DNA from 3 places in the Shewanella sp. 492 genome. Region 3 is predicted to be linked to each of the others. Evidence: predicted binding sites of a transcription regulator. Region 3 holds the regulator's gene; each other region holds the start of a gene.
What was found. Region 3 encodes NrdR, which represses ribonucleotide reductase genes. Its sites were predicted from a motif close to AAACACNANATNTNGTGTTT; they were not measured.

Region 1: nrdA (class 1a ribonucleoside-diphosphate reductase subunit alpha) is a predicted target of NrdR. The motif match lies at 5,779-5,798, and genes of this name have one in related genera.
Region 2: nrdD (anaerobic ribonucleoside-triphosphate reductase) is a predicted target of NrdR. The motif match lies at 2,150-2,169, and genes of this name have one in related genera.

Annotation. Positions count from the first base shown of each region.
Region 1 covers NZ_CM181702.1:2,058,696-2,066,763, forward strand. The annotation lists gene serC (3-phosphoserine/phosphohydroxythreonine transaminase) at 1-786, opposite strand, end outside; gene gyrA (DNA gyrase subunit A) at 969-3,662, opposite strand; gene ubiG (bifunctional 2-polyprenyl-6-hydroxyphenol methylase/3-demethylubiquinol 3-O-methyltransferase UbiG) at 3,961-4,677, shown strand; gene AC5YBX_RS09260 (HAD family hydrolase) at 4,670-5,368, shown strand; gene nrdA (class 1a ribonucleoside-diphosphate reductase subunit alpha) at 5,935-8,068, shown strand, end outside.
Region 2 covers NZ_CM181702.1:2,454,855-2,462,922, reverse strand. The annotation lists gene rssA (patatin-like phospholipase RssA) at 65-1,015, shown strand; gene AC5YBX_RS10995 (hypothetical protein) at 1,242-1,940, shown strand; gene nrdD (anaerobic ribonucleoside-triphosphate reductase) at 2,201-4,318, shown strand; gene nrdG (anaerobic ribonucleoside-triphosphate reductase-activating protein) at 4,380-4,847, shown strand; gene AC5YBX_RS10980 (YibL family ribosome-associated protein) at 4,934-5,290, shown strand; gene ribA (GTP cyclohydrolase II) at 5,536-6,174, shown strand; gene AC5YBX_RS10970 (VF530 family protein) at 6,448-6,795, opposite strand; gene AC5YBX_RS10965 (rhodanese-like domain-containing protein) at 7,089-7,439, opposite strand; gene AC5YBX_RS10960 (YgaP family membrane protein) at 7,494-7,715, opposite strand; gene AC5YBX_RS10955 (efflux RND transporter permease subunit) at 7,730-8,068, opposite strand, start outside.
Region 3 covers NZ_CM181702.1:1,056,620-1,064,687, reverse strand. The annotation lists gene nusB (transcription antitermination factor NusB) at 1-400, opposite strand, end outside; gene ribH (6,7-dimethyl-8-ribityllumazine synthase) at 415-891, opposite strand; gene ribBA (bifunctional 3,4-dihydroxy-2-butanone-4-phosphate synthase/GTP cyclohydrolase II) at 1,016-2,119, opposite strand; gene AC5YBX_RS04705 (riboflavin synthase) at 2,187-2,858, opposite strand; gene ribD (bifunctional diaminohydroxyphosphoribosylaminopyrimidine deaminase/5-amino-6-(5-phosphoribosylamino)uracil reductase RibD) at 2,885-4,018, opposite strand; gene nrdR (transcriptional regulator NrdR) at 4,056-4,520, opposite strand; gene glyA (serine hydroxymethyltransferase) at 4,644-5,900, opposite strand; gene ettA (energy-dependent translational throttle protein EttA) at 6,292-7,956, shown strand.

The sequences.
Region 1 (8,068 bases), 1.0 Mb from region 3:
CCCCCCTTTACCCTTAAGCCATTTAAACACTTCAGCAGCCAAGTACCAGGCAAAAGTCGGCGGCGTGTTGTACATAGAATCATGCTTAACGGCTAAGCGGTAATCCATGATTGAAGCTTGCGGCAGTTGCGGCAGAGCCAATAGCTCATCTTTTACGATAACAATACTCAGTCCTGAAGGACCTATGTTTTTCTGCGCACCCGCGTAAATTACCCCAAAACGACTTACATCGATGTCACGCGACATAATGTTCGATGACATGTCAGCGACAATCGGCCATGGCGAATCTAATTCATCAAAAATTTCGATACCATCGACAGTCTCGTTAGGACAGTAATGTAGGTAACGATAATCTTGATCAATACTGCTAAGATTTGGAACGACAACACTGCTGATATTATTACTTTTTTCGACAATATCAAGCACGTCAATATTCTGCTCACCTACCAGTTTAATCGCTTCTTCTGCCGCGGCTAAAGACCAACTACCATCGACTAAATAGAGTGCCCTGCCATTGTTGCCTAAAAAATTATTCACCACAGCAGCAAACTGGCCTCGACCGCCGCCATGCATAAACAAAACATGGTAGTTATCGGGGATAACCATTAGCTCACGCAGATCTGCCTCGGCTTGCTCTGCCAGCGCAATAAACTCTTTACTGCGATGACTGACTTCCATCACCGACACACCTTGGCCATTCCAATCTAATAACTCCGCTTGTGCCTGTTGCATAACGGGGGCGGGCAACATTGCAGGGCCTGCACAGAAATTATATGTCGCGCTCACTTCTCTTCTCCTTTGACCTTTGATGTGTCATTGCGTGGGTACAAATGGTTATATTTAATTATGGGTAATACGTTTCGGGGACTACATTTCAAGTACTATATTTTAAGGTTTCACGTACTCAGGGTTTGGCTTGCACAAACAAAACGAGCGTCCCAAAGGACGCCCGTTAATTTACCTAGCTGTTACTCAGCGGGCTCTGTATCGGGTGCATCACCCGACGCCCCCTCAACAGGCGCTTCATGGGCCTCGACTAAGATAGGATTACCCTCTTCGTCTAGTTCAACCTCATCTTGGATCTCATCGATACGCTGCAGACCGACCACTTTCTCATCTTCTGCGGTGCGAATGATAGTCACACCTTGAGTGTTACGACCAATGCTCGATACGCCGGTAGCTGGTGTACGAACCAAGGTGCCCTTGTTACTGATCAGCATGATTTCATCATTTTCGCCAACTTGAACTGCACCGACAACGGCACCGTTTCGTTCGCTCACCTTGATAGAAACCACCCCTTTAGTGCCACGACTCTTAGCCGGGTACTCAGACAAGGCTGTACGTTTACCATAACCATTTTCGGTCACGGTGAGGATATCACCATCACCTTTTGGCACGATAAGTGAAACCACACTGTGGCCTTCTTCTAGCTTAATACCGCGTACACCGGTTGCCGTACGGCCCATGGCACGCAGGGCTATAATTTCTTCGCCAGTTTCAGGATCGATCTTCACTTCACCCGTCTCAGAGTTACGGGCTTTTTCATTGAATCGAACTACTTTACCTTCGTTAGAGAACAACATGATATCGTCATTACCATCGGTAATATCGACACCAATAAGCTGATCGCCATCTTTCAGGTTAACGGCAATGATACCGTTAGCACGAGGGTTGCTATAAGCCGTCAATGCGGTTTTCTTCACCGTGCCGTGCGAGGTCGCCATGATAATAAACTTATCTTCAGCGTACTCACGTACTGGTAAGATTGCCGTGATATGTTCACCATCAGACAGTGGCAACAAGTTAACAATTGGTCGTCCACGGGCGGTACGACTGGCTAGCGGTAGTTGATACACCTTCAGCCAGTACATCTTACCAAAGTCAGAGAAGCATAAGATGGTGTCGTGGGTATTGGCGACCAATAATTTTTCGACGAAATCTTCATCTTTAACCTTAGTCGCTGCTTTACCTTTACCACCACGACGCTGAGCTTGGTAGTCAGACAGAGGTTGGTATTTAGCATAACCAAGATGAGACAGGGTCACGACCACGTCTTCTTCGTTGATCAGATCTTCAAGGCTCATGTCAATTTCGTTGGCATTAATGATGGTGCGTCGTGCATCACCGTACTGCTCTAAAATCTCTTCAAGCTCTTCTTTGATCACTTCCATCAGACGCTCAGGGCTGCTCAAAATAAGCAATAGTCCAGCGATGAAGATCAGTAGTTCTTCATATTCTGATAGAATTTTCTCATGTTCTAGACCGGTTAAGCGATGTAAGCGCAGTTCTAGAATCGCCTGAGCTTGTTGCTCAGTCAGGTAATATTTGCCGTCGCGAATACCAAACTCTGGCTCTAGCCATTCTGGACGTGCGGCATCATCACCCGCCTTCTCGAGCATGCTTTGTACATGACCCAGTTCCCAGCCCTGTGCCACCAGTTGTACTTTGGCTTCCGCTGGGGTTGGCGAGGCTTTGATAAGCGCAATAATAGGATCGATGTTTGCCAGAGCAATGGCGAGTGCTTCCAAGATATGAGCACGTTCGCGAGCTTTACGCAGTTCAAACACGGTGCGGCGAGTCACCACTTCACGGCGGTGTAAAATAAAGCACTCGAGCATCTCTTTGAGGTTAAACAGCTTAGGCTGACCGTCGGTCAACGCCACCATGTTTATACCAAAAGAGCACTGCATCTGAGTTTGGGCATAAAGGTTATTAAGGACAACCTCACCCACTTCGCCACGCTTGATCTCGATAACGATACGCATACCGTCTTTATCTGACTCATCGCGCAGGCCGCTAATGCCTTCAATCTTCTTATCTTTAACCAGCTCGGCAATCTTTTCGATTAAGCGAGCCTTGTTCACTTGATAAGGGATCTCATGAACGATAATGCGTTCACGGCCATTGTCTTCAGTTTCGACTTCTGCTTTAGCGCGCATGACGGCGCGGCCTCGGCCAGTATTGTAAGCATCAATGATGCCTTTACGACCGTTAATAGTGGCGGCCGTTGGAAAATCAGGCCCTGGAATATATTCCATTAGCTGTTCAATCGATAAGCTTGGCTCTTCGATTAACGCTAAACACCCTTTTACCACTTCGGTTAAGTTGTGCGGTGGAATATTGGTCGCCATACCAACAGCAATACCCGAGGAACCATTGATTAACAGGTTAGGTACGCGCGTTGGTAATACGGCCGGAATGAATTCGGTGCCATCGTAGTTAGGTACAAAATCGACGGTTTCTTTGTCTAAGTCAGCCAGTAAAGAGTGAGCTAACTTCTCCATACGAATTTCGGTATAACGCATTGCTGCTGCAGAGTCACCGTCGACCGAACCAAAGTTACCTTGGCCATCAACTAGGGTGTAACGTAGCGAGAATGGCTGCGCCATACGAACGATAGTGTCATAAACCGCGGTATCACCATGTGGGTGATATTTACCGATAACGTCACCGACAACACGTGCCGATTTTTTATAGGGTTTATTCCAATCATTCTTGAGTTCGTTCATCGCAAATAACACGCGGCGGTGAACAGGTTTGAGTCCGTCTCTTACATCAGGTAGAGCACGGCCAACGATAACGCTCATGGCGTAATCTAAATATGAATTCTTTAATTCGTCTTCAATATTAATTGGTGTTATAGATGAAGCCAGATCAGTCATAAACTGCTCGATCCCTTGAAATTTAGCCGACACCCTACTGTATGAAAATAAAACAGTGTTGTATCAAGCCTGAAAACGTGATTTGGCATTCTAACACAGATAATTATTGTCGCTAGACCCTATTGATATTTCCCAGCAAATATATGATTAAACCGATAAACATTGACTCAAATCAAACCCAGTATGCTTTGACAGCAAAGTCAACACCGAGCTTACGCAACCTGATTGATAATCCTTTGTTTATTAATTGCTATCGGTATAATAGCACCACAATAAAATCTCGATGAGAGGTCCAAGAGTGTCTAACCATAGCAATGTTGATCCACAGGAAATCGCTAAATTTGAAAAAATGGCAGAAACCTGGTGGGATCCAGAAGGCGAGTTTAAGCCTATTCACAAACTCAACCCGCTACGACTGAACTTCATCGACCAAACGGTCGGCGGCCTGTTTGGCAAACGTGTATTAGATGTCGGCTGCGGCGGCGGGATCTTATCTGAAAGCATGGCCCGTATTGGCGCTAAAGTGGATGGGTTAGACATGGGGACTGAGCCATTAGATGTCGCTCGCTTGCATGCACTTGAGACCGGGGTTGAGATCAATTACATTCAAGATACCGCCGAAGCTCACCGCGATTACCACCTTGCTGCATATGATGTGGTTACTTGCATGGAGATGCTGGAGCATGTGCCCGATCCTGCATCAGTCATTCAAGCCTGCAGCGACATGGTCAAACCTGGCGGCTATGTGTTTTTCTCGACTATTAACCGTAATATCCGTGCTTACATAGAGACAGTACTGGGCGCAGAATATCTGCTTAAGATGTTACCCGTGGGCACCCATGATCATAATAAGTACATCAAACCTGCTGAGCTTATCGCGATGGCAGATAATGCCGAGCTTATCTGCAGCGACGCTACTGGGATCACTTACAATCCGTTAAGCGGTATGTTTCGTTATACCAAGAGTCTCGATGTCAATTATATGATAGCGACAGTCAAAAATGACGATGCCTAACAGTACGATCCTCGGGGTGCTGTTTGATTTAGACGGCACCTTGGCTGATACCGCACCCGATCTGGTTGCGGCGCTGAATCTGGCTCTGCACGATTTCGATTACCCCAGTGTTGCACTTGAAGATGTACGTGACGCCGCATCCAATGGCAGTTTAGCCCTAGTTACTGCGGCGCAGCCGACACTCGATGCTGCGCAAAAAGTCCAACTGCAGCAGGCGCTGCTGGCGCACTATCAACGCATTAATGGCGACAATGCTAGGTTGTTTGATGGCATGACTGAAGTACTGCACTATTTAATGGAGAATGGCATTGCCTTTGGTGTGGTCACGAATAAGGCAGCACGATTTACCCGCCCTTTATTAACTAAACTGTGTTTAGGGCAACAGCCCCTTATCGAGTGTATACGCAGCGTTATCAGCGGCGACTCTACCACCCAAGGTAAACCCGCTGCAGCGCCGATGCTGTTAGCTGCGCAGCAGCTGGGCTGTGATGCTGGTAACATCATCTATATCGGTGATGCACGGCGCGATCTTGAAGCGGCGCAAAATAGCCACATGCATGGGGGGATCGCCATGTGGGGCTATATCGCTAAAGATGACAAGCCAGCTGATTGGCCACATCAAATATGCTTTGATAAGCCATACGCAATTATCGACTATCTTGCTCAAGCCTCTGTCAGCCATAATACGTAAACGAAACCACTGATAACCAGCAAATCGCACTATAGCGATTTGCTGGTGTTGGTTTTAAAAACACGCTGCTTTGACGATTTTTTATAAAATGTTGCTTTGAAATGTCGTTTTATGATTTCCAGTGTTTTACATCGAAGCACCTTGATGGATATTTACAGTGATTTGCTCGCCATCTCACAACCCATTTGCCAATCATCGATCGTCGCGATCGATGATAAAACTAGCGTTCTATTAGATTAAATTTAGCAGCACAAAACTTACTCAAAATCAGCAAGCATTATTGAAAACAAGCCTTAAAGGTTAGCCGTTACTAACCCTTAATGTTACCCCCAAGATATCCACAACTTGTCCCCTAAAATGCCGCTTGCAAAATGCCACCAACCTCACTATCTTGTATCCTATTATTTATATAACACCATATATTGTGTGTGAGTGACGATCGAAGCCACTAAAACCTAAGTTGTATTTTGGTAGTTTTTGTTAACTTTTCGATTGTTTTGACAGGGAAACGTTGAGTGTATTTTCCAGCTCATATGACCACAATATTTAATCAAGGCTTATCTTTAATGAACAGCACTATGCAAGTCACTAAACGCAGTGGCGAACGTGAAACTATCGATCTCGATAAGATCCACCGAGTGATCACTTGGGCGGCAAATGGACTGAAAAATGTCTCTGTCTCTGAAGTGGAATTACGTTCTCACCTTCAGTTTTATGATGGAATTCCAACTGAAGCAATTCATGAAACCATTATTAAGGCTGCCGCAGATTTAATCTCGCCAGAATCACCTGATTATCAGTTTCTCTCTGCCCGTTTAGCTATCTTCCATTTGCGTAAGAAAGCCTTTGGTCAATTTGAACCGCCTAAGCTATATGATCATGTCATTAAGCTGGTGGAGATGGGCAAATACGATAGCCACATCCTAAGTGACTACACTCGCGAAGAGTTAGATTTGCTTGATGAGCATATCGATCACTGGCGCGACATGAACTTCTCTTACGCAGCCGTTAAACAGCTCGAAGGCAAGTACTTAGTGCAAAACCGGGTTAGTCATGAGATTTATGAGAGCGCCCAGTTCTTATATATCCTGGTTGCGGCATGTTTGTTTGCCAAATACCCAAGAGAGACGCGTCTAGATTATGTAAAAAACTTCTATGATGCGACTTCAACCTTTAAGATCTCGCTACCCACCCCCATCATGGCGGGTGTGCGTACCCCTACGCGTCAGTTCAGTTCGTGCGTACTGATTGAATGTGGCGATAGCTTAGACTCAATCAATGCTACCGCGTCGGCCATTGTAAAGTACGTATCACAACGTGCCGGTATTGGTATTAATGCTGGTCGCATTCGTGCGCTAGGTAGCCCAATTCGTGGCGGCGAAGCTTTCCACACCGGTTGCTTACCTTTTTATAAGTATTTCCAAACCGCGGTTAAGTCGTGCTCACAAGGCGGCGTTCGTGGCGGCGCAGCGACCCTCTTCTACCCTATGTGGCATTTAGAAGTTGAATCACTGCTGGTATTGAAAAACAACCGTGGTGTTGACGATAACCGTATTCGTCATTTGGATTATGGTGTTCAGATCAACAAGTTGATGTATCAGCGCTTGATCCAAGGTGGCATGATAAGCCTATTCAGCCCATCTGACGTACCTGGTATGTATGATGCGTTTTTTGAAGACCAAGCCGAGTTTGAACGTCTTTATCTGCAATATGAAGCGGATGACAACATTCGTAAGAAGCAAATTAAAGCCGTTGAGCTATTTGCATTAATGATGCAAGAGCGCGCTTCTACTGGTCGTATCTATATTCAAAACGTCGATCACTGTAATACTCACAGCCCATTCGACTCTAAAGTAGCACCAGTGCGTCAATCTAACTTGTGTTTAGAAATCGCTCTGCCAACCAAACCACTGAACAATGTAGACGATCCTAACGGTGAAATCGCGCTGTGTACCTTATCAGCCCTTAACTTAGGTGCAATTAAGAATCTTGAAGAGCTAGAGCCATTAGCTGATCTGGCTGTACGTGCGTTAGATAATCTACTCGATTATCAAGATTACCCTATAACCTCGGCTCATAAAGCATCGATGAACCGTCGTACCTTAGGGATAGGCGTGATTAACTTCGCCAACTACTTGGCTAAGGAAGGGGTACGTTACTCCGATGGCTCAGCCAACGGCATTACCCACAGAACCTTTGAAGCTATCCAATATTATCTATTGAAAGCTTCGGTAAACTTGGCGAAAGAACAAGGCGCTTGCCCTTTGTTCCATGAGACTAATTATGCCAAAGGCATTTTACCCATAGACACCTATAAGCGTGACTTGGATAAAATTTGTGACGAACCATTGCACCTTGATTGGGAAACACTGCGTGAAGAGATAGTGACTCATGGCCTGCGTAACTCTACGCTGTCGGCCCTGATGCCATCAGAGACCTCATCACAGATCTCAAATGCGACCAATGGCATTGAACCTCCACGCGGATTAATCAGCGTGAAAGCCAGTAAAGATGGTCAGCTTAAGCAAGTGGTGCCTGACTTTGAAAAGTATCAGCATAGCTATGAGTTATTATGGCAAATGCCGAACAACGATGGTTATTTGCAATTAGTGGGGTTAATGCAGAAGTTTGTCGACCAATCGATTTCAGCCAATACTAACTATGACCCAAGTCGTTTCCCTGGGTCAAAAGTCCCTATGC
Region 2 (8,068 bases), 1.4 Mb from region 3:
GGATGGCAGATAAGGGGTATGCCTCTAATTGATACTAGGCAGCAATGAGTAAGGGAGATAATAGATGGCGACAATCGGTATCGCGTTAGGCAGCGGCGCAGCCAAGGGCTGGGCGCATATTGGGGTGCTTAATGAATTAGCCAAAATGGGGATCAAACCAGACAAAGTCGCGGGCTGCTCTATTGGTTCAATCGTCGGTGCTGCCTATGCCCAAGATCACCTGAACGAACTGCAACAATGGGTGAGTGGTTTTTCCAGTTGGGATGTCCTTGGCTTAATGGATTTAAGCTGGCGTAAAGGTGGCTTAATTGGCGGTGAAAAGGTATTTGATGTGATGCAGCAGCATATTGGCGTGCTCGACATTGAACAGATGAAGCGTCCCTTTGCCGCCGTGGCAACTGACTTGTATAGCGGGCAGGAGATCTGGTTTCAACGCGGCAATTTACGCCATGCGGTGCGCGCCTCGTGTTCAATGCCGGGCATCTTGCCTCCGGCTCGCATTGGCGATCGTTGGTTGGTTGATGGTGCAGTGGTTAATCCTGTGCCGATATCTGTGAGTCGGGCGATGGGCGTCGATTTAGTGATTGCGGTCGATCTTTATGGCCATCGTAAGACGCGCATAGAGCAACTGCCCGTGTCGTTGTCGTCTAGCGCGCAAGCGTCGGTGCCAACCGCAGAGGAGGCAAAGGCTCAAGGACAAGATGTCGGCTTTATGGATCTGCTGGCGCGAGGCCGAGAATATGTGTCGGGATTAACCGATAAGTTTTCTCTGGGTAATCGCAATCAACCAGGGATGTTGGCTGTGATGTCACAATCGATGGATATTTTAGAGCAGCGCCATAAACGGGTACGGTTAATGGGCGATCCTCCCGAACTGCTGATCACCCCAAATGTGGCTGACATCGGCACCATGGAATTTCATCGGGCTAATGAAGCGATAGCCGCCGGAGAGCAAGCGGTGAAGCAGGTGGCTCATGTTATCACCACTATGCTGGAAGAGTTTCCGCATAAATAATCAATTTAAACGGCTATTACTTGCTTATCAGTTAAGGCGATTAAATTTGGTTGCCTAGCGTGTCAATAGACGCTATGCGGACTTGATAGTGATTCGATGATATTTAATCAGGTAAGACCTAAGGTATTTATTAGCTATCATCGGATCTCTTGCGGTATTTTGTTAAAAAACGGCCTAGTTTTTGCTTTAACAGAGTATTCGTTTAGCTGTCGTCGATATTTTGACAATGAATTCAATTAGTCATCTTCCAACAACTTCAAGTCATCAACAGGTTGCCGACGCCTATAGTGGTGCGGTTAATCATCAAACTCAAGGCGCTAATGCTCCAGCTGACAGGGTGAGCTTAGGCGAGCGAACAGGCCCAGTACAGGCAAACGGGGCGACTATCCCTCAAGAAGAAGTGTCGTTATCGCCTCGGGCGCAGCGAGCACAAAAAATTGAGGCGATGGCGGGCGACTTTTTTAGTGCTGGCGAGTTTAGTATCAATGATATCCCTAAGCTTATTCAGCGGTTACATCAAGATGGTATCTTGTCAGATAACCAGCTAAATCGCTTAAGCTCTGCAGGGTTTGAGATCCCAGAGCCCAATGAGGCGTCGCAATCACTGCTGGACTTTATTGACAGTAAGCAAGCAGGGTTAACGCAATCGGAGCCTGATAAGGCGCAGCATAAAATGCTCGATGACGCTAAAACCGTGCTGAATAACATGGACGGTATTGATGGCGCATTATACAGCCAAACCGCCGCTCGAGTATCGGCGCAGTTAACTGTGTTGATCAATGCCGATACCAATATGCCTGCCATGGAAAAAGAGCAGTGGCAAGGATTAAAATCGACCATGCAATTAGCTGCCTCGATGGGAAATTCACAACAATCGAGCGGCCAATTAAGCAGTTATTTGGCGTTATCTAAGCGGCTTACGTAACTTACCTACACTTATCCACAGTTTGTCCCGACTTTTTACATTATCTAGCCTTGTTTCGATGCTTGGTCAAGGCCACTTTTTAAGATAAGTGGCCTAGTTTGCAGTAATCTTTTGTCGCAAAATACCATCGGTAAAATCATGATCTGGATCAAGGTACTTCAAGTGACTTTGTAGCTTAATGCGCTACATATTGTGTCTTAATGTTTTCTTGGCACTATATATGGTGTCATTTTAAACGTTACTTGAGGAGATATTAAACAATGCCAGTAGTTATTAAGCGGGATGGTTACCGCACGCCTTTTGACGAAACAAGGATCAGAGATGCGGTAATTGCCGCTGCAAACTCAGCAGGTATTGATGATGTTGCCTATGCTACTCAAGTCGCGAGTCAAGTGAGCCGTGCCATGGCTGATGTGGCCGAAGTGGATATTCACGATCTGCAAGACGCCGTTGAAAACCAACTGATGGAAGGCCCCTATAAAGCCTTAGCGCGCGTGTATATCGAATATCGTCACGATAGAGATGTCCATCGAGAGCAGAGCAGTCGACTTAATCGCGATATTCGTGGCCTAGTTGAACAAAGTAATGCTGCCTTGCTTAATGAAAACGCCAATAAAGACTCAAAAGTGATCCCCACTCAGCGTGATCTGCTCGCCGGTATTGTGGCCAAGCATTATGCGACCCGCCATATTTTACCTAAAGATGTGGTGTCGGCCCATGAAGCCGGTGAGATCCATTATCATGATTTGGATTACGCGCCTTTTTTCCCGATGTTTAACTGCATGCTAATTGATTTAGCTGGCATGTTGACCCAGGGTTTTAAGATGGGCAACGCCGAAATTGAAACCCCAAAATCGATCTCTACGGCCACAGCGGTTACGGCGCAAATTATTGCTCAGGTAGCAAGCCATATTTATGGTGGCACCACCATTAACCGCATCGATGAAGTGCTGGCGCCATTTGTGGCTAAAAGCTATGACAAACATTATCAAGTGGCCTTAAAGTGGGGCATTACAGATGCTAAAGCCTTTGCCACCGCGCAGACAGAAAAAGAGTGTCACGATGCGTTTCAGTCGTTGGAATATGAGGTCAACACCTTACATACCGCCAATGGGCAAACCCCGTTTGTGACTTTTGGTTTTGGTTTAGGCACCTCGTGGGAGTCGCGATTAATTCAAGCCTCAATGATGAAAGTGCGTATGGCTGGGCTGGGTAAAAACCGTAAAACGGCCGTGTTCCCCAAACTGGTGTTTGCTATTCGAGATGGTATAAATCATAAGCAAGGTGATTGTAACTACGATATCAAGCAGTTAGCACTAAAATGTGCCACCATGCGCATGTATCCAGATATTTTAAATTATGAGCAAGTCGAAAAAGTCACTGGCTCATTTAAAACTCCAATGGGCTGTCGTAGTTTTTTAGGTACCTACGAAGAAGACGGCGAGTTGGTGCATGATGGGCGTAATAACTTGGGTGTGGTGAGCTTAAACTTGCCGCGAGTCGCCTTAGAAGCCAATGGTGATGAAGCGCGTTTCTTTGCCATTTTAGATCAACGTTTAGCCATTGCTAGACGCGCATTAGATACACGTATCGAGCGGCTCGAAGGAGTCAAGGCGCGCGTTGCCCCGATTTTATACATGGAAGGGGCATGTGGTGTACGTTTGCGCGCCGATGATGATATTAGCCAGATCTTCAAAAATGGCCGCGCATCAATTTCGTTAGGTTACATAGGGCTGCATGAAACCGTTAATGCGCTTTATGGTAATCAAATACACCTGTTTGACAGTGAGCAGCTGCGCGCCAAAGCGATTGCCATTATTGAACACCTCAAAGCGGCAACAGTGCGCTGGCGTGAAGAGTCCGGTTATGCCTTTAGCTTATACAGCACACCGAGTGAAAACCTTTGTAGCCGTTTTTGTAAGCTCGACACTAAGGCTTTTGGGGTGATTGATGGCGTGACCGACAGAGGTTACTACACCAACAGTTTCCATTTAGATGTGGAAAAAAAGGTCAATCCTTACGATAAGTTGGATTTTGAGATGCCTTATCCAGCATTGACCAACGGTGGATTTATCTGCTACGGCGAATATCCCAATATGCAGCATAATATTGAAGCACTCGAAAATGTGTGGGATTACAGTTATAGCCGAGTACCTTACTATGGTACAAATACGCCGATTGACGAGTGTTATGACTGTGGTTTTACTGGTGAATTTAGCTGTACCAGTAAGGGCTTTACCTGTCCTAAATGCGGTAATCATGAGCCTAGTAGAGTCTCTGTGACACGTCGAGTGTGCGGTTATTTAGGCAGCCCAGACGCGCGGCCATTTAACTATGGCAAACAAGAAGAGGTTAAGCGCCGGGTAAAACACCTGTAGGCGTTAAGGTGAATGTAGGCGCGCTGATGCGCGCCTTAGTGTTAATAGGCTTGAGGCATAGATGAATTACCAGCAATACTTTCCAGTCGATGTGGTCAATGGCCCAGGTACGCGAGCGACCTTGTTTGTGTCTGGTTGCGAGCATCAATGCCGCGGCTGTTATAATCAGTCGACTTGGAGCGCAGCAGCGGGTCATCTATTCGATGCCGCCATGGTTGAGCAGATCATCACGGATCTGCAAGATACCCGTATCGTGCGCCGGGGGTTATCATTATCGGGCGGCGATCCGCTTTACCCGCAAAATGTGGCCCAGATACTTGCGCTAGTAAAGCGTGTTAAGCATGAGTGTCCAGATAAAGATATTTGGCTGTGGAGCGGTTATCGCTTAGATGAATTATCGACAGCCCAGCGCCAGGTGCTGCATTATGTTGATGTGTTGGTGGACGGTAAATTTGAGCAACATCTTGCCGATCCAAGCTTAAGATTTCGTGGCAGTAGCAATCAGATGATCCACCATTTCAAGCAATAGTGATATAATGTCGGCCAAACAGATAGGCGCAGTCAGCAATCTTGCATGATTGGCCGAGTATTATCGATTTACTTTAAGGCAAGTTAATGAATTTAAAGCAAGAGTTACAGCAACTTAATGACCGACTCGACAAATGTCGTCGTAAATTAGATGCGGCAGAAAAACGCGGTGATCACGCGGTGATTTTGCAGTTTAAGCAAGAGATCAATGCTGTAACGAAACAGATTGCCCATGTTAAAAACCAACAGACTCGCTTGTTGAACAAAAAAGGTACCGATGTAAAGTCGCTGCCTTTTAGTCGCGCGCTGACTAAAGCAGAGCAAGCCGATATGGGCAAATTAAAGAAATCTGTCAAAGGATTAGTGGTTGTGCATCCAATGACTGCATTAGGGCGTGAAATGGGCTTAACCCAAGTCACAGGCTTCGCCCCGAAAGCGTTTTAATCCTCCATTGCCACTATTTGATTAGCATACGTGAGCGATATCCTATCGCTTATTGTGTGCTCGGCGTATGCTTAGCACTCTCAAATACGCTAGGGTGAAGTAATAACCGATGCAAGTACTCGGCTATTTCACTGTAAGGCAAAAACACATAAAATGCTCAGTCTGATAGTAAGGCCGCATCCTAGCCTTAGTTATTTTCTACCTCTTTTTTTGACTCGGACAGAGCGAGTAGTAAAGGTTATTTCATGTCAATTAAGTATGTCGCCACTTCAAAGTTACCTACGCCTTGGGGCGTATTCGCCATGCATGGTTTTGAAGACACAGACACTGGCAAAGAACATGTTGCACTCACTTTTGGTCAACTAGATGCCAATACCCCCATACTTGGGCGCATTCATTCAGAATGTTTAACTGGTGATGCGCTGTTTAGTTTGCGTTGCGATTGCGGTTTTCAACTACAAACGGCGATGCAAAATATTGCCGAGGCAGGCCAAGGCTTTATTTTATACCTTCGCCAAGAGGGACGAGGCATAGGCTTACTCAATAAAATCCGTGCCTATGAACTACAAGACCAAGGCGCTAACACGGTCGAAGCAAATGAGCGACTCGGTTTTGAAGCCGATATGCGCAAATATGACATGATCAAGCCGATGATGGAGAAAATTGGCGTACATCAAGTTAAATTGATGACCAATAACCCCCGTAAAGTTAAAGCAATGAAAGCGCTTGGCATTGATGTGGTTGAACGTGTTCCGCTGCAAGTGGGTAAAAATCGCTACAATGAAGCGTATTTAAAAACCAAGTCAACAGAGTTGGGACATATGATGTCTGAGTATCATTTTACTGAAGAAGCAAACGTCGTTAAGCCCCCTAAGGCTGAGTAACGTTCGCGCTTTTTTAGTGTGCCAATGCTATCAAGACACTGCGGCGATTGCGGCAGTGTCCTTGGTTGCCGCGCTTAGCTTCTTTACTCTCTGCCTGCAAAACCTGCAAAACCTGCAAAACCTGCAACATCAAAATGACAGTTGCGGTGTCGTGCTTTCATAGCACTTTTAGCTTTAGTGCCTATCTATGCGAATCGCAAGTAGGTTATTTGAGCGGGCTATCTTATGCAATAAGCTGATGATGACGGCGGTAAAGCCCGTTAATATGCCAGCTTAACTCTTTCCCCAAATCTGTGCGTTAGTACGGCCGGTATCGGCACCTTTAGCTGCACTCTTGTTGCTGCTCGCAGGGGTTGCCACTCGAGTAGATGTGCGTACCTCACTGTCCGCTTTCGGCTTAGGTAGCGGTAGCTTATTCATTTTGAGGTAAAGGTATTCCACTTTTTCTCTGGCCCAAGGCGTTTTACGTAAAAACTTAAGGCTAGATTTAATACTAGGATCATGATTAAAACAACGAATGTCGATACGTGTGCCCAGTTCTTCCCACCCATAATGGTCAACTAAATCGGTGAGAATTGTTTCGAGTTTAATGCCGTGCAGAGGATTATTTGCTTGTGTCATATTGTGCGATTGTCCATGTAAATTAGGCTGATTATATCAGTTTATATGGAGGTGGGTTGATAAAAAACCACTCGCTCCAGCTTCCCGCTTTGGCGTTATTGGGTTTTATCGGTATTAGGTTGCCTTATTGCCTTTTCGCATTGACGCATGGTTGGTGTTTTGTGCTGATAACCTATCAGTTCAGCTTAAAGGATGTGCTGTTAATGGATGTGTAGCCAAGGGGAGGCGCCAAGTTATTCATAAAAAAGGCACCCATAGGTGCCTTTATCATGGATTTAAACAGAGCCTGCAGCTTATTTGGTTTGCTGCTGGATTAGAGTCTGATAGCCACCACCATTATAAGTGTGGGTATAACCTTGCTCAATTAAACTCATTTGGGCTATATCGCTGCGACGTCCGCTACGGCAGTACAGCACCACATTGGTCGCTTTATCTATATCACGCTTAGCAAATTCAGCGGCAATACTTTCAAATGGGATGTTAATTGCATTGGCTAAATGCCCCTGGGCAAACTCTTCAGGGGTACGCACATCGACTATCATGGCGCCGTTATCTATCATCTTCCATGCGGTTTCAATGTCTTGTTCAGCCGCGATGCTAGGTGATGATAAGCCGATAGCGGCCACAAAAAGTAGCACAATCAGTGCGCCGAATCGGCTAAGTAATGTAGTGGCTTGTCCCACGTAAACTCCTTGGTATTAACTGTGTGATTTAGCGCGTTCAAGCTCGGCTTCACTCTTTACACCCAGTTTTTTCATTATCATGGCTGCAGGGCAAAACCCAGTAAAAGCGCTTTGTAATAGATTAGCGCCAACAAAGGCGGTAAGCCAGATAAAATTATGATGTACTAATGCCGTCAACGCGAGAGACAGTAACACCATAAAGCCAGCAAAAGCGAAAATACTACGTTCGATAGACATAATTAACTCCTTAATTAAGCGGCAGTATTTGCCGTTTTTTGTGGTATGCGGTGGCGCATCACTGTGTAATAGAGCACAGGGATCACTACCAGAGTCAGCAAGGTTGAGACTAAGATGCCGAAGATCAAACTGATGGCTAATCCATTAAAAATGGGATCATCCAGAATGAATAAGGCACCAATCATGGCCGCAAGGCCTGTCAACATAATGGGTTTTGCTCGGACGGCACCAGAGTGAATAACCGCCTGTTCAAAGGGCACGCCCGACTCGGTCTCCTGGTTAATAAAGTCGACCAGTAATATTGAGTTACGCACAATAATCCCGGCGAGGGCGATCATGCCGATCATTGAGGT
Region 3 (8,068 bases):
TTCTACCGACTATCTTATCGAGAATGCCATTAACAAACTTATGACCATCTTCGGCACCAAAGGCCTTAGCTAGCTCAATCGCTTCGTTAATCGCAACCTTAAAAGGCACGTCTTTGCGGAAAGTCAGCTCATACGTCGCCAGACGTAATACCGCTTTTTCGATAGGTGAAACCTCATCGAACGGACGCTCAATATGAGGGGTAATTAACTCATCTAACTGGGCGCACTTTATGGTGGTTCCCGATAGCAATTCACGAAAATAGCTAACATCGACACCATCGATTTTTTGCTCAGTGAGGAATTCATGCTCCACATCGGCAACATTATTTCCGCTTAGCTGCCATGAATAGATAGCTTGTAACGCTAGACGGCGGGCTTTACGGCGCTCTGAAGGTTTCATTCTTGTTCCTAATCTTACAACTGCTGTTCTAGTTCTTGCAGAACATTGACCATTTCAAGCAAACTAAGAGCCGCTTCGCCGCCCTTATTACCTGCTTTAGTACCTGAGCGCTCAATGGCTTGCTCAATGGTATCTGTGGTCAACACACCAAATGAAACAGGAAGATCAAACTCAAGCGCAACCTGAGCCAAACCTTTGTTACATTCGCCTGCAACAAAATCAAAATGGGGAGTACCACCACGGATCACCGCGCCTAGCGCAATGATACCGTCAAATTTACCGCTTGCTGCCACACGACGAGCCGCTAGAGGCAACTCTACAGCGCCAGGCACACGTACAATCGTGATATTGTCATCTGCAACTTGACCAAAGCGCTTTAGCGTATCTAACGCGCCATCAAGCAAACTCTCAACAACAAAGCTGTTGAAGCGTGAGATCACGATGGCAACTTTGGCATTTTTCGATTCGATATTACCTTGAACTACGTTCATTTATCTTACCTAAATTAGCTTTAACAAACCCGGCACGGGAAAAAAGAGGCCGTATAATACCACAGCACACGACGTTGATCCCCATGCAATTTAAACCAAATGAGTGAATTTACTCACATGAGTATTAATCAGCAATATATTCAGTGACTTCTAACCCAAAGCCCGACAGCGAATGGTAACGCTTTGGCGAACTCAGCAGGCGCATTGTGGTGACGCCCACATCGGCCAAGATTTGCGAGCCGATACCCACTTGGCGTGAGGTGCCTTGCCATTGGGCTGGGGCTGCAGCTTCGCCTTTGTCCTGAGCTTCAAATGCCTTGACCTTGGCCAAAATTTCACTGCGGTGCTCTTGATGCCCCAGTAAGACTAATACGCCGCCTTCATCGGCAATACGTGCCATGGCTTTTTCGAGTGGCCAGCTGCGTTTTTCATCGCGCTCAGAATGAAGTAAATCATTAAAGGTATTTTGCAGGTGTACCCGCACTAAGCTGTTTGGCTTAACATCACCTTTGATTAAGGCATAGTTGAGTTGGTTGTCTATGGTGTCACGGTAGGTGATCATCTCAAACTCACCAAAACGGGTTGGCAATTTGCACTTAGCCTCGCGCACCACTGTGGTCTCTTTGGTATTACGGTATTCAATTAAATCAGCAATGGTGCCTATTTTTAGGCCATGCTTTTCGGCAAAAATCTCAAGATCGGGACGACGCGCCATGGTGCCATCGTCATTCAGGATTTCAACGATAACAGCTGAAGGCTCTAAACCTGCAAGACGGGCAATATCACAGCCCGCTTCGGTGTGACCTGCGCGCACTAAAACGCCCCCTTCTTGGGCCATCAGCGGGAAAATATGCCCTGGCTGCACAATATCGGTTGGCTTAGCATCTTTCGCCACAGCCGCTTTCACGGTCACGGCTCTATCTTGGGCAGAAATACCGGTTGTCACCCCTTCAGCAGCTTCAATCGACACGGTAAAGTTAGTCGAAAATTGCGCGTTATTGTTGGTAACCATCAAGGGTAAATTCAGCTGTTGACAGCGGGCTTTCGTCATGGTTTGGCAAATTAAACCACGTCCAAATGTCGCCATAAAGTTGATCGCCTCAGGGGTGACAAGATCTGCCGCCATGATAAGATCGCCTTCGTTTTCTCTATCTTCGTCATCCATCAAGATAACCATCTTGCCTAAACGAATATCTTCGATAATCGCTTCTATGCTATGTAGTGCCATTGTTAGACCTTGAAATGTTCTTCTAGTAATAAATATTTAATCTGCTATTGGTTGGCAATGCCAGCCTCTATCTTAAAAAGCCTGAGCGAGCTAACAGATCCAGCGTCACTTCTGGGGCTTTGCTAACATTTTCATCTGCATTGTGCTCCGAATACGTCATTAAACGCTCTAAATGACGTGCGATCAGATCCACCTCGATATTAACGCTATCGCCGGCTTTTAAGTTAATCAGGGTGGTTTCACCCGCGGTATGCGGCACTATGGTTAAGCGAAAGCGTTCGCCTTGCACCTCATTCACCGTCAGGCTAACGCCATCGATGGTAATGGAGCCTTTATGGGCGATGTAGCGCGCCAAACCTTGAGGCGGCGTTAACCAAAATTCGATAGCCTTACCACGGTATTGCCTATCGTCGACGTAAGCGACGCCATCGACATGACCGCTCACCATATGACCCCCTAAGCGTGTGGTCGGTGTGACAGCTTTTTCTAAATTAACCGCTTGCCCCACTTGATAATGAGCAAAGCCTGTCAGTGACACTGTCTCGGCAGAGATATCGGCAACATAACCGTCGCTTAAGCATTCCACCACGGTGAGACACACGCCATTGGTGGCAATACTGTCACCGAGTTTGACATCACTTAAGTCCAGCTTACCACTGGCCACGGTGAGACGAATATCGTCGCCACGGCGCTCAATTTTTCTTAGATTTCCTACTGACTCAATGATCCCAGTAAACATCTTTACCTACTTAGTTGCTCTGCACTTTAACAGGAGTGTGCACATAAATTAAATGTAAAACGCGTATCGTCACCGAGCTTACGCTCATCAGTTAACACTAACTTAGGCAGTTGCGTCATCTGAGTATAGTCGGGTAACTGGAGTAAATTACGCCCGTGGCTGCCAAGCAATTTAGGCGCTTGGTATAAGACCAATTCATCGGCCAGTTGCTGTGCCATAAAAGCCCCCGCCAAGGTGGCGCCAGCTTCGACCATCACGCTATTGCACGTTTGCCCTAGATGCGCCAGCAATGCAGCGAGCGGCACGCGCCCCTCTTGGGCGTCAAGCTGTAAATGGCTCAAATGTTGTGGCCAGAAGGCCTGTACCGACGGGCTGTAAGGCGTACAAGACACCAATAAGACAGGTGATGGGATGGCCAATAATTTTGCTTGGCTCCCTAAGCGCGCCTGACTATCGAGCACCACCCGCAATGGCTGCTTTAACAGCTCAGCAGGCAGAGAATCGGCTAGGCTGCCAAGCTCTTGATGGCGCACATTCATGCTGGGATCATCTTGCAATACGCTATCGATGCCGGTTATCACCGCACAATGACGCGCGCGCATTCGCTGCACATCGCGACGGGCATTAGCGCCCGTTATCCACTTCGATGTGCCATTGGACAGCGCCGTTTTACCGTCTAAACTGGCGGCCAACTTAATGCTCACCCAAGGCAATCCTGTCGCCATACGCTTCATAAAGCCTTGATTCAGCGCGGCCGCCTCATCACGCAGTAGTTCGATATCGACCTCAATGCCGGCTTGCTGCAGCATCTTGATACCACGTCCAGACACCTGCGGATTAGGGTCGGTTACCGCTACCACCACCCGCGCCACTTGCGCATCGATCAACGCCTGTGCACACGGCGGGGTGCGGCCATAGTGGCTACACGGCTCTAGAGTGACATAAGCGGTTGCCCCTTGGGCTTGCTCGCCAGCCATGCGCAGTGCATGCACTTCGGCATGGGGGCCGCCCGCGGCAATATGATAACCTTCGCCGACCACCTTGCCCGCCAGGGTGATAACACAGCCCACGCTCGGGTTAGGTCGAGTGGTATAGCGCCCTTTACGCGCTAACTTGATGGCTTTTGCCATCATTTCAATGTCAAATTTTGACCACGCCATGTGCCATATCCATGCAATCTAATGATTAAAAATCGGTTTATTTGGTCGACTTAGGACTCTGCAGTTTCGCAATGGCGTCACCAAACTCGGACACATCTTCAAAGGCGCGATACACAGAAGCGAAGCGGATATAGGCGACTTTATCGAGGTGGACCAAGTGGTCCATCATCAAATTACCTATCATCTCAGAGGTGACTTCGCGCTCACCGGTGGCGCGCAGCGTCGACTTTATCTTACTTAGTGCCTGCTCAATTTCATCCATAGATACCGGACGTTTCTCGACTGCGCGTAACATGCCGCCCCGCAGCTTTTCTTCATCGAACGGCTGGCGACTACCGTCTTGCTTAACCACTCGCGGCATTACTAACTCGGCGCCTTCAAAAGTGGTGAATCTTTCATGGCACTCTAAGCATTCACGGCGACGGCGAACCTGATGACCATCGGCAACCAAGCGAGAATCGATCACCTTAGTATCGGTTGCGCTGCAAAACGGACAATACATTGAGCCTCCAGCATAAAAGCACTTAAATAGATCGGTTGGCATGCATAAAAAAGCCAACTGAGAGATACAAAAATGGCCGCTATCATAGCGGCCATCGAAGTTTACCTGATTTAACCCTTAAGGTTAACCGTAAACAGGGAACTTAGCGCACAAATCAAGGACCTGGTTTTTCACCCGCTCGATAGTGGCTTCGTTGTTGATGTCATCAAGCACATCACACATCCAGTTAGTTAACTCAACCGCTTGCGCTTCTTTGAAACCACGACGCGTGATCGCTGGCGAGCCGATACGCAGACCCGAGGTCACAAAAGGTGAGCGAGGATCGTTAGGCACTGAGTTTTTGTTCACTGTGATGTTGGCACGGCCAAGTGCAGCATCAGCGTCTTTACCTGTGATATCTTTGGCAATCAAATCAAGCAGGAATAAGTGGTTGTCGGTACCGCCAGACACTACATCATAACCGCGCTGGATAAAGGTGTTTGCCATCGCTTTGGCGTTAACAACCACTTGCTCTTGGTACGTTTTAAACTCAGGCTCTAATGCTTCTTTAAACGCCACCGCTTTAGCCGCGATAACGTGCATCAATGGGCCACCTTGGCCACCTGGGAATACCGCTGAGTTTAGCTTCTTGTAAATATCTTCATCATCACAGGCCGACAAGATCAAGCCGCCACGTGGGCCAGCCAGAGTCTTATGGGTTGTGGTGGTCACCACGTGTGCATGTGGCAGTGGATTAGGGTAGATACCCGCAGCCACTAGACCTGCAACGTGCGCCATATCGACAAACAGGTAAGCACCGACTTTGTCTGCGATTTCGCGGAACTTGCCCCAATCGATAATACCAGAGTAGGCACTGAAACCGGCGATAATCATCTTAGGTTGATGCTCAACGGCAAGGCGCTCAACTTCGGCGTAATCAATCTTACCAGTGGTTTCGTCGATACCGTACTGCACGGCATTGTACAATTTACCCGAGAAGCTCACGTGAGAGCCATGGGTCAAGTGACCACCGTGGGCAAGGCTCATCCCCAAAACGGTATCGCCGCCTTGAAGTAGCGCCATAAATACCGCTGAGTTAGCTTGTGAACCAGAGTGAGGCTGAACGTTGGCGTAAGTGGCACCAAATAGCTCTTTGGCGCGAGAGATAGCGAGTTCTTCTGCGATATCCACATACTCACAACCACCATAGTAACGCTTACCCGGGTAACCTTCGGCATACTTGTTAGTCAGCTGAGAACCTTGCGCTTCTAATACACGAGGACTGGTGTAGTTTTCAGAGGCGATAAGCTCGACGTGCTCTTCTTGGCGACGAGTTTCATCTTGGATCGCTTGAAACAGTTGTGGATCGAAGTCCGCAATATTCATCTCTTTTTTCAGCATTGGTCACTCCAGCTGTTAAAGTCTTATTTAAGTAGGGTTGCGCGGTATTCTACAGTGCAATTGATCACAATCCCAGCATTAGCAACATGAAATTAGCCGTAATTCAGGCTTAGAAATATTCATCTAAGTGCCCCACAGCAGCCAACGCCATAAGCGAGTCATTGTTTGGCAAGCGGATTCTGTTACAAGCCATAAAAGTGACTGTTTACAGCACTTTGATAAAAAACACTGTTTTCGTTTTAGGATAAACCTTGGGTGGCATAAACCGAAAAGTCAGCCCAAAAGCAATTGATGCACACGCCGCCGGCGCCCATCTTCTAAAATACGATTTAAGTTCATACACGATTGCAGTAGAATTGGCGCCATTGTTTTGTCGGAGAGTAAATTTGTTATGGCACAATTTGTTTATAGCATGCTACGAGTGGGCAAAATTGTCCCACCTAAAAAGCAGATCCTAAAAGATATTTCCTTAAGCTTTTTTCCTGGCGCCAAGATTGGTGTATTGGGTCTCAACGGCTCAGGTAAATCGACCCTACTGCGCATTATGGCCGGCCTCGATACCGACATTGAGGGTGAAGCCCGCCCCATGCAGGACCTTAAAATCGGTTACCTGCCCCAAGAGCCGAAGCTGGATGAACAGCAAACCGTACGTGAAGCGATTGAAGAAGCGGTCAGCGAGGCGAAAAATGCCCTTGCTCGCTTAGATGAAGTCTATGCGCTGTACGCCGAGCCCGATGCCGACTTTGATGCGTTGGCCAAAGAACAAGGCCGCCTCGAAGCCATTATTCAAGCGCAAGACGCTCACAACCTCGATAACATCTTAGAGCGCGCCGCAGATGCGCTGCGCCTACCAGATTGGGACACTAAAATTGAAGTCTTATCTGGGGGTGAACGTCGCCGTGTGGCCTTGTGTCGTTTACTGCTCGAAAAACCCGATATGTTGCTGCTCGATGAGCCGACCAACCATTTGGATGCCGAGTCAGTTGCTTGGCTAGAGCGCTTCTTACAAGATTACACTGGCACCGTTGTGGCTATTACCCACGATAGGTACTTCCTCGACAACGCTGCTGGTTGGATCTTAGAGCTTGACCGTGGTGAAGGGATCCCTTGGGAAGGCAACTACTCTTCTTGGCTTGAGCAAAAAGATGCCCGCCTTAAACAAGAGTCGGCCACCGAAAACGCCCGCCAAAAAACCATTGCCAAAGAACTTGAATGGGTTCGCCAGGGGGCTAAAGGCCGTCAATCTAAGGGCAAGGCCCGTATGGCGCGTTTTGAAGAGCTTAATACTAACGATTACCAAAAGCGTAATGAGACTAACGAACTCTTTATTCCACCTGGACCCCGTTTGGGTGACAAGGTCATTGAAGTTAACAACCTGACCAAGTCTTATGGCGATCGCGTCCTTATCGACAATTTAAGCTTCTCAGTGCCTAAAGGCGCTATCGTGGGTATTATCGGTGCCAACGGCGCGGGTAAATCGACCCTGTTTAAGATGCTTACCGGCGCCGAGCAGCCTGATAGTGGCAGCATAGAAATTGGTGAGTCGGTGAAGATTGCCTCGGTCGATCAGTTCCGTGATTCGATGAATGATAAAAATACCGTTTGGCAAGAGATCTCTGGCGGCCAAGATATCATGCGGATCAACAACACCGAAATCCCAAGTCGCGCCTATGTGGGTCGCTTTAACTTCCGTGGTGGCGATCAGCAAAAAATTATCGGCAGCCTCTCGGGTGGTGAGCGTAACCGAGTTCATTTAGCCAAACTGTTGCAAGCGGGCGGCAACGTACTGTTACTCGATGAACCCACCAACGATTTAGACGTCGAAACCTTACGCGCCTTGGAAGAAGCCCTGCTTGAATTCCCAGGTTGCGCCATGGTTATCTCCCATGACCGTTGGTTCCTCGACAGAATCGCTACCCATATTTTAGATTATCGCGACGAAGGCCAAGTGAACTTCTACGAAGGTAACTACACCGAGTACACCACGTGGTTAAAAGAGACCTTAGGCACTGAGGCCATCGAGCCTCATCGCCTAAAATACAAGCGTATCAGCTGATCTCATTGACGTTCAAAATCGCCAGGCTTGATGCTGGCGAGCTCAGGTAAATTGATAACGGCTAAAGCGACCAAACGGAGACCCTAGGGTCTCCGTTTTCTATTAAAGGAGC